2 regions of the Erwinia pyrifoliae DSM 12163 genome follow, and region 1 is predicted to be linked to the other one. Evidence: predicted binding sites of a transcription regulator. Region 1 holds the regulator's gene; the other holds the start of a gene.
What was found. The regulator CRP, encoded in region 1, controls carbon source genes, mostly activating them, when cyclic AMP is high. The targets are predictions, from matches to a motif close to ATGTGANNNNNNTCACAT.
Positions count from the first base shown of each region.

Region 2: a site for CRP is predicted at 3,215-3,232, ahead of EPYR_RS18075 (PTS mannitol transporter subunit IICBA). Genes of this name have one in related genera too.

Region 1 is NC_017390.1:3,703,320-3,707,955, forward strand. Features, by position in the region: gene EPYR_RS16910 (phosphoribulokinase) at 1-167, shown strand, start outside; gene EPYR_RS16915 (OsmC family protein) at 204-611, opposite strand; gene crp (cAMP-activated global transcriptional regulator CRP) at 977-1,609, shown strand; gene EPYR_RS16925 (YccS/YhfK family putative transporter) at 1,670-3,748, shown strand; gene argD (bifunctional acetylornithine/succinyldiaminopimelate transaminase) at 3,794-4,636, opposite strand, start outside.
Region 2 is NC_017390.1:3,954,567-3,959,202, reverse strand. Features, by position in the region: gene EPYR_RS18080 (mannitol-1-phosphate 5-dehydrogenase) at 1-921, opposite strand, end outside; gene EPYR_RS18075 (PTS mannitol transporter subunit IICBA) at 1,020-2,951, opposite strand; gene EPYR_RS20510 (hypothetical protein) at 4,024-4,281, shown strand.

The sequences.
Region 1 (4,636 bases):
AGGGGCTGGAAGATATCGATTTCCCTTACCTGCTGTCCATGTTGCAGGGTTCGTTTATCTCACATATCAAAACCCTGGTGGTGCCGGGCGGCAAAATGGGGCTGGCGATGGAGCTGATTATGGGGCCGCTGGTCAAGCGGTTGATTGAAGGAAAGAAAATCGGCTGACGTTCTTTCCTTTCACCGCTAAGCGAAGGGGCTGGATCAGGCCAGTGCGATAACTTCATAACTGTGACTTATCTTCACCCCCTTGCCCAACATGATCGCCACCGAGCAGTATTTTTCCGCAGAGAGATCGACCGCACGCGCTACCGCGTTATCCGCCAGCGCGGTTCCGCTGACCATAAAGTGCAGGTTGATGTGGGTGAAGATACGCGGTGCCTCTTCGCGGCGTTCTGAGGTCAGTTTTACTTCGCAGTCAGCCACGCTGTGGCGGCCCTTTTGCAAAATCGAAACCACGTCTATGGCGCTGCAGCCGCCGACGGCCATCAGCACCATTTCCATCGGGCTTGGTGCTTTATCGCCCGAATTACCATCCATCAGCACCTGATGGCCGGATGAGGATTCTCCCAAAAACGTCATCCCTTCAACCCATTTAACCCGTGCCTGCATAACAACATCCTCCAATTCATTTAGTTACAGCAGAGTACGCCGCAGTCACTTAAACGGCAACGCTCTCTTTTTCTGACTATGCTGAAGCGAGACAACAGAAGACAGCCATCCCAAGCTGTGCTACAAACGAGGCTGTAAATTTCATCTGCATCATGATGTTGGTGAAAACGAAACGACAGCATACGGCTTGCCCCGGAGCGACCCGTGTCTTTTCCTATCGGAACGCTTGACTATGTCAACGCCTGGCAGGGATTCAGCCCCCCGTATATCCCCAATATTTACGTGCGGCAGCAAGGGGATCGTGGCACTTGCTGCGTGGTAAACCGGATGTATTCAGGCCAGATGACAACAGAGGATAACAGCGAATGGTTCTCGGCAAACCGCAAACAGACCCTACTCTCGAATGGTTCCTGTCCCATTGCCATATTCACAAATATCCATCCAAAAGCACGCTGATCCATCAGGGTGAGAAGGCGGAAACCCTTTACTACATCGTTAAAGGTTCAGTAGCGGTATTAATCAAGGATGAAGAAGGGAAAGAGATGATCCTCTCTTATCTCAACCAGGGGGATTTTATCGGCGAGCTGGGCCTCTTTGAAGAGGGCCAGGAACGCAGTGCCTGGGTACGTGCCAAAGTAGCCTGTGAAGTGGCTGAAATCTCTTACAAAAAATTCCGTCAGCTGATCCAGGTCAATCCTGACATCCTGATGCGCCTGTCTTCGCAGATGGCGCGTCGCCTGCAGGTCACCTCGGAAAAAGTGGGTAATTTAGCTTTCCTTGATGTGACCGGACGCATTGCCCAGACGCTGCTGAACCTGGCAAAACAGCCCGATGCAATGACGCACCCGGACGGGATGCAGATCAAAATCACCCGTCAGGAGATCGGCCAGATTGTTGGCTGCTCGCGCGAAACGGTCGGTCGTATACTGAAAATGCTGGAAGATCAAAACCTGATCTCCGCACACGGTAAAACCATCGTCGTTTACGGCACGCGTTAATCGCCCCTGAACCCACGGCGCGCCAGCCTCTGTCGCGCCTTTTTCTATTTGGTGCGGCTGATGTGGCGCAGAATCATTTATCAACCTGAAGTTAACTACGCACTGCGGCAAACGCTGGTGCTGTGTTTGCCGGTTGCACTTGGCTGGCTGCTGGGAGATTTACAGAAAGGTCTGCTGTTCTCACTGGTTCCCGCCTGCTGCAACAATGCCGGGCTGGATACGCCGCATAAACACTTCTTTAAACGCCTGATGGTGGGCGGAGGCCTGTTCGCCGGCAGCAGTTTTATTATCCAGTATGCCGGCGCCCAGGGGATCCCGCTGCCGCTGATCCTGCTGCTGATGGCGATGCTGCTGGGGGTTACCGGCGAGATCGGCCCGCTGCATGCCCGCCTGATGCCCGCCTCGCTGATTGCCGCCATCTTCACCCTTAGCCTCGCGGGGAAAGTGCCGATGTGGCAGCCTCCGTTACTGTATATCCTGGGCACCATCTGGTACGGCGTATTTAACTGGTTCTGGTTCTGGCTGTGGAAAGAGCAGCCGATGCGCGAAACGCTCAGCCTGCTATATCGCGAGCTGGCTGACTACTGCGAGGCAAAGTATCGCCATTTAAATCAGTTGAACGATCCCTCAACCGCCATGCCGCCGCTGTTTGCCCGCCAGCAAAAGGCCGTCGACCTCATCACTACCTGTTACCAGCAAATTCATATGCTGGCAGCCAACCGCAACCAGCACTACCAGCCTTTGACGCGCGCTTTCCAGGTGGCGCTTGACCTGCAGGAGCACATCGCCGTCAGCCTGCATCAGCCGGAAGACGTGCAAAAACTGGTGCGCCTGAGCCACGCCGAGGCGGTGATCCGCTGGAATGCGCAGCGTATCGCCGCCCGTCTGCGCGAGCTGGCTGACGATATCCTGTATCACCGCTTCCCCAAACGTTTTGAGATGGAGCAGCCGCTGGAAGCGCTGGAGAAGGTAGTCCATCAGCATCCGGATAATCCGGTCGGTCATTTTTGCTACTACCATTTCAGCCGTATTGCGCGCGTGCTGCGCACTCAACGCCCGCTTTACCGCCGCGATTTGATGGCCGACCGTCAGCGCCGCCTGCCGCTGCTGCCGGCGCTGAAAAGCTACCTTTCGCTTAAATCTACCGCTTTGCGCACCGCCGCACGCTATGCGGTGATGTTGACCTTTGCCAGTACGCTGGCGCTGTTTTTGGCTATGCCGAAGCCGTACTGGATACTGATGACCATGATGTTTGTCAGCCTGAACGGCTACAGTGCCACCCGGGTGCGCATCCAGCACCGGGCGCTCGGCACCCTGGCCGGGCTGGCGGTTGCCGCACTGGCCCTGCGCCTGCATGCTCCTGAGTCAATGACATTACTGGTGATGCTGGCCATCACCCTGGTCAGTTACCTGATTTTACGCAAGTTCTACGGTTGGGCGACGGTGGGCTTTACGGTAACGGCGGTTTATTCTCTCCAGCTTTTGTCGCTGAACGGGGAGAGCTTCTTATTGCCGCGCCTGCTCGATACGTTGATGGGCTGCCTGATTGCCTTTGGCGGCAACATCTGGCTGTGGCCGCAGTGGCAGAGCGGGCTGCTGCGCCAGAACGCAAACGATGCGCTGGAGGCCTTTCAGGAAGCGTTGCAGATGTTGTTAGGCAATGAACAGGATGTCAGCAAGCTGGCGAACCAGCGTATTAAAGTCAATCAGGCGCATAACGCGCTGTATAACTCCCTGAATCAGGCGATGCAGGAGCCTGGCTTCAATTCCCGCTATTTGGCCGATATGAAACTGTGGGTTACCCACAGCCAGCTGATCGTTGAACATATTAATGCGATGACGATTATGGCGCGGGAACATACCATGCTCACCGCCTCGCTGGCGGAGCGCTATCTTCAGTCCTGCGAGATAGCCCTGCAACGTTGCCAGCAGCGGCTGGAATATGACGGGCCGGGTTCAAAAAGCAATGTGCTGGAGGCACCGGACAATTTCCAGCATGGCCCGGTGACCCTGCTGGAAGGTCACATCGAGCGTATTCTCGACCACCTTAACACCATGCACACCATTTCATCACTGGCCTGGAGCCAGCGCCCACATCATGGCCACTGGCTGTCACGTCGCTTGGGGAAATCGTCATAGCGGCAACCCGAATAAGCGGTCGCCGCACGGTTAGCGCACCGTCGCTCAGCCCAGTACTTTATCAACGGCCGCAGCAAAGCGCACCATGCCTTCGGCGATATCGGCAGGCTCTATCACCAGCGATGGCGCGAAGCGCATCACGCCGCTACCGGCTACCAGCACCATCACCCCTTCGGCCGCCGCCACGTTAAGGATTTCGCGGGCTTTATCAGCGTACTGTGGCTTCAGCGCTGCGCCAATCAGCAGCCCTTTGCCACGGATATCGCTGAACAGATCGCGCTTAGCATTTAGCGCCTGTAGCGCATCAACAAACAGCTGCCGCCGCGCGGCCACGCCGTCGAGCACTTCCGGCGTATTGATGATGTCCAGCGCCGCTTCAGCCACCGCACAGGCCAGCGGGTTGCCGCCGTAGGTGGTGCCGTGCACGCCTGGTGCCATCACTGAAGCAATGTCGTTGGTGGTCAGCATCGCGCTGACCGGGAAGCCGCCACCCAGAGCCTTAGCCGTGGTGAGGATATCCGGGCTCACGCCGTAGTGCTCACAGGCAAACAGCTTGCCGCTACGGCCCATGCCGCTCTGTACTTCGTCCAGCACCAGCAGCGCATGATGTTCATCACACAGCTGACGCAGCCCCTGCATAAATTCCTCGGTAGCCGGCACCACGCCGCCCTCTCCCTGGATCGGCTCGACGACAATCGCACAGGTATGATCGTCGATAACCGCTTTGACCGCTGCCAGATCGTTAAAGGGCACATGGACAATATCAGCCGGTTTTGGTCCAAAGCCGTCGGAGTATTTTGGCTGCCCGCCGACGGAAACGGTAAACAGCGTGCGGCCGTGAAACGCATTATGGAAGGCAATAATTTTGCTTTTATACGGGCTGTGGCG
Region 2 (4,636 bases), 250 kb from region 1:
CAGGCGGTCGCCCGCACTCAGCTTGCGGAGCGGCTGGCGTCCCACGCGCTCCACATCATCGTTCAGATACGGGTTTTCGAATCGGTTAAGGATTTTCTGGATATAGGCAGCATGTTTATCCGCCGCAAAACCGTAGCGCTTAATCAGTACCGCGCCGCTCTCTTCCATGGCTCCTTGTACAACCGCCCGCACGTTCTTATCCAGTATCGCTTCGCGAATTGTTTTATGGCCGGCCAGCTGGCCGAGATAGGCGGCAATAGCGTGACCGGTATTGAGCGTAAACAGTTTGCGTTCGACAAACGCCATCAGATTGTCGGTCAGTTCCATACCGGGAATAGTTGGCAGCTCGCCTTTAAATTGGGTTTTATCAACAATCCACTCGCTAAAGGTTTCAACCGTTACTTCCAGCGGATCGCTGCTGTCTGCTGCAGAAGGGGGAACTATACGATCCACCGCAGAGTCGACAAAGGCGACGTGTTCTTCCAGCCAGGCGTGATACTGCCCGGGCAACGCGCGTAGCACATGCGCTTTAAGCTGCGTGGTGCCGCGCACCATGTTTTCACAGGCGATAATATTTAGCGGTCGGGAATTAGCGCTATCACTGCGTTTGGCAATACCTTTTGCAATGCCGCCGGCTATACGTTCAAGGATTTGCGGGCCAACCGCCGTGGTAACGATATCAACCTCAGCCACCAGCGCAATAACCTCATCGCTGGCGCTGTGCACGGCATTGACGCCTTTTACCCTTTCAATCTGCGATTGCTCACCGACGACGTGAACCGGATATTCGCCACGGGCGTTGAGGGCATCCAGTACGATCTGATTGACGTCGGCGAAAGTCAGTTGAACTCCGGCATCGGCCAGCAGTTTACCAATAAAGCCACGGCCGATGTTACCGGCACCAAAATGTAATGCTTTCATAAATATTCCCGTATTAATGATGCAAAGCTCATGTATTCCCGAAGCAAAAAAGGGCCAGGCATTCCCAGCCCCCAGAGAGGTATCATGCTCAAAACGGCTTATTGGCTGGTTTTACCGGACAGGAGCTGCAGAACTTCCTGCACATCTGTCGTGGTAGCCAGGCGTGCAATCACATTTTCGTCATCCAGCGCGTTAGTCAGGCTGGTAATGACCTGGATATGCTCGTTATTGCGCGCGGCGATACCAATGACCAGCCGGGCGATGTCTTCAGGCTCTTCACCGAAGTGAACTCCGGCAGGGTATTGGCAGAATACCACACCGGTTTTTAGCACGCGGTCTTTCGCTTCTACTGTTCCGTGTGGCACGGCGATAGATTCACCGAGGTAGGTTGGCGTCAGTTCCTCGCGTGCCAGCATTGCCTCTACGTATTCCGCTTCTACGTATCCACCCTTGACCAACTGCTCACCGGCGAAGCGAATAGCCTGCTCTTTATTGCTGGCGTGATTGCCAAGAAATACGTTGCTGGCGCTCAGTTTGAACAGGTTTTGCTGGTTTTCATCAAGGCTGTCATTGAGTACCGCGCTGACTTTCTCATGATGTTCGGCAGTGCGGGCTGCCTCCGTCAAACGCGCCGTCAAATCATTATACAGCCCGCTATCAAGGAAGTTGGTCAGCGAAATATGCTGCGCATGAGGTGCCTGGCGCATCGCGCGTTCAGTCAGATCGCGATGGGTGATCACCAGGTCTACATCGCCCGGCAGGCTGTTGATCGCGCTGTTAGTGACGGAGATATTGCTCAGTCCCGCTTCATTCACTTTCTTACGCAGTACGCCAGCACCCATTGCGCTGGAACCCATACCGGCATCACAGGCTACGATAATTTTGCGTACGTGACTTAGATCACCTTGCAAGCCTTTGTTACCCATTGGCGCAGGAGCAGACGGGTCTTTGGACTGGGATTTCATCTCCTGCATGCGGCGAGTTGCTGCTTCAATATCATCAGACTCTTTCGCCCTGCTGGTTTTCAGCAGAATAGCCGCAATCACGAAGGAAACAGCAAAGGCTGCGGCAATCGCCGCGATGTTAGCGAAGTAGGCTCCTTTTGGCGTCATGGCCAGTATGGCAAGGATAGATCCCGGTGAAGCCGGAGAAACCAGGCCGCCGTTTAACAGTGTAAGGGTGAAAACGCCGGTCATACCACCGAGGATCACGGCGAGGATCAGGCGAGGGTTCATCAGCACATACGGGAAGTAGATTTCGTGAATACCGCCGAAGAAGTGGATAATTGCTGCCCCACCGGCTGATTGTTTGGCACTGCCACGGCCGAAGAATAGATAGGCCATTAGCACGCCCATTCCAGGGCCTGGGTTAGCTTCAATCAGGAAGAAAATCGATTTTCCGGCTTCGCTCGCCTGCTGAATTCCCAGCGGCGAGAAGATACCGTGGTTGATCGCGTTATTGAGAAACAGAATTTTCGCCGGTTCCACAAAGATGGAGGTCAGCGGCAGCAGATTATTTTGTACCATCAGATTAACGCCGGCGGCGAGAATATGTGACAGTCCCTGAACCATTGGGCCAATCGCCAGGAAGGCGAGAACCGCCAACAGCATGCCGATGATACCGGCAGAGAAGTTGTTGACCAGCATTTCGAAACCGCTTTTGATTCTACCGTCAATCCGGCGGTCGAAGGTTTTGATTGCCCAGCCGCCCAGAGGACCGGCAACCATCGACCCGAGGAACATCGGCATGTCAGCACCGGCGATAACGCCCATGGTAGTGATCGCCCCCACTACGCCGCCGCGATCGCCGCCGACCAGACGGCCACCGGTATAACCAATCAGCAGTGGCAGCAGGTAGGTGATCATTGGCGCCACCAGTTTCGCCAGCGTGGCGTTCGGCAGCCATCCTGTTGGGATAAATAGCGCGGTAATGATACCCCAGGCGATAAACGCCCCGATATTTGGCATTACCATATTACTCAGAAAACGACCAAAGCTTTGAACTTTGACCTTGATGTCTGATGAGGACATATAAACTCACCTCTTATAAGTACGCGCTAACCCAATAAGAGAGCGCGTTGATTTTTGTATGAGACGTTACGGCGTGGCCGCTGGTGTCACTGTATGCCGGCAGACTCTATCATGTGGATATGGCGTTTGCGTAGCCAGGGGATTAAGTGTGATGTTCGTCACTGAAGTGTGGGGGGGATAGGATTGTTTTTAGTGATTTTAATCACAAATAATAAAGTTATATGCGGCTAACTGCAGGGAAATGGGTTGAACATAGCCTTGTTATGTGATCCTTGTCACATAAAAACGAATGGTGTTTGTTCTTATAATGTGAATTAGATCACAAAAATGACTTCGTCCTTATTAACCCGCCCACGACAAAGAAGACTGACCCGATGGGGTTAAGCAGTGAGCTTGCGAAAAAGTTTATCGCCAGCGGAAAAGGAGTCATTGAGATCGGAACGTATTGACCAACCATGTTGATAGCTAATAGGTTGTAAAAATACTTTCTTTAAATGAAAATTTAATATGACTATTAAGGGATTATATTTAGGTTGAATTCAGTAATAGCCTGGAGATAAAAGTCATTTTATGAATGGTATCCATTAGATAATGCTTGTATGTGATTTTTAAAGCAGGTAGTCTGCGCAGCAAAAAAGGTTTTATGATGTCTGGCAAAGTCTGCGCGTCACAGTAAGCGCAATAAGGCATGAGGCACTGTAAATACATAGTGCATACGACACTATTCCTTCGTGATTTCAGCTATGACCGATACCTGTTTTGACCACATGGAAAATGCTTAAGGTAATGCAAGATTATATTTATTCTTATTCTTACAAGGGTTTGTGAGTGAGTCATTATGTCGGTGAAGTTTGTGGTCAGGGAAAGTAATTGGGCATGTGCCTTATTTGGGGTTTTTATCGCGTTGTTTTCAGTTTTCTGATAAAAAAAGAATAGAAAACGATTATTTCCTTCGGAAAATCAGAATAATGGACTTTTTACTAAAATATTTTTCATCTTAATTTGTTACTATTCATTTGGCCAACTACTATTGGCTAAATATTATTTCACTTTAAAAATGGAGATATAAAAATTGGGAATTCGTGAAATTTCGTCATCTGAAGTAGATCTTGTTTCAGGTGCTGGCAATGCGTTCGTTGACGGGGTGAAAGGGTTTGAATCCATTTCCTGCATTGCCTCGCTTTATAATAACACCCATGATTGGCGTTTTGAAGTAGCGACTAATTATTATTTGAGAGGTAGTATGGTGCAGTATCTTAACGATATGGGTCTCGATGGCCATAAAGTTCTTAATAATTGGGCTGTGGTTCACGCACCTCAACACGCGTAATTAAATATTAAGCACTGCGGCAAAAAGGGCAACGGACGTTGCCCTTTTTTTATTAACTGCCCCGTCCTCAATAGCGCGTTGACACATTTTACTTGCATACTGAGGAAAATGTGACGAACCAATATGTTAAACGCACGCAACGCGATTACCCTCTATCCTTTAAATTAGTCATTGTCGAACAGATCGTAAAAGGTGAAATGACCTGGCGTCAGGCGCAAGAGCGCGACGGTATTCAGGCAGTTCAACCCTCATCAAGTGGCTACGCAAATACGGTCAACTCGGCTGGGTTTCCCCCTCTTATGCAAGAATGAGCGGAGTTAACATGCCCAAAATACCCCTTAATCCCGAACAGCGG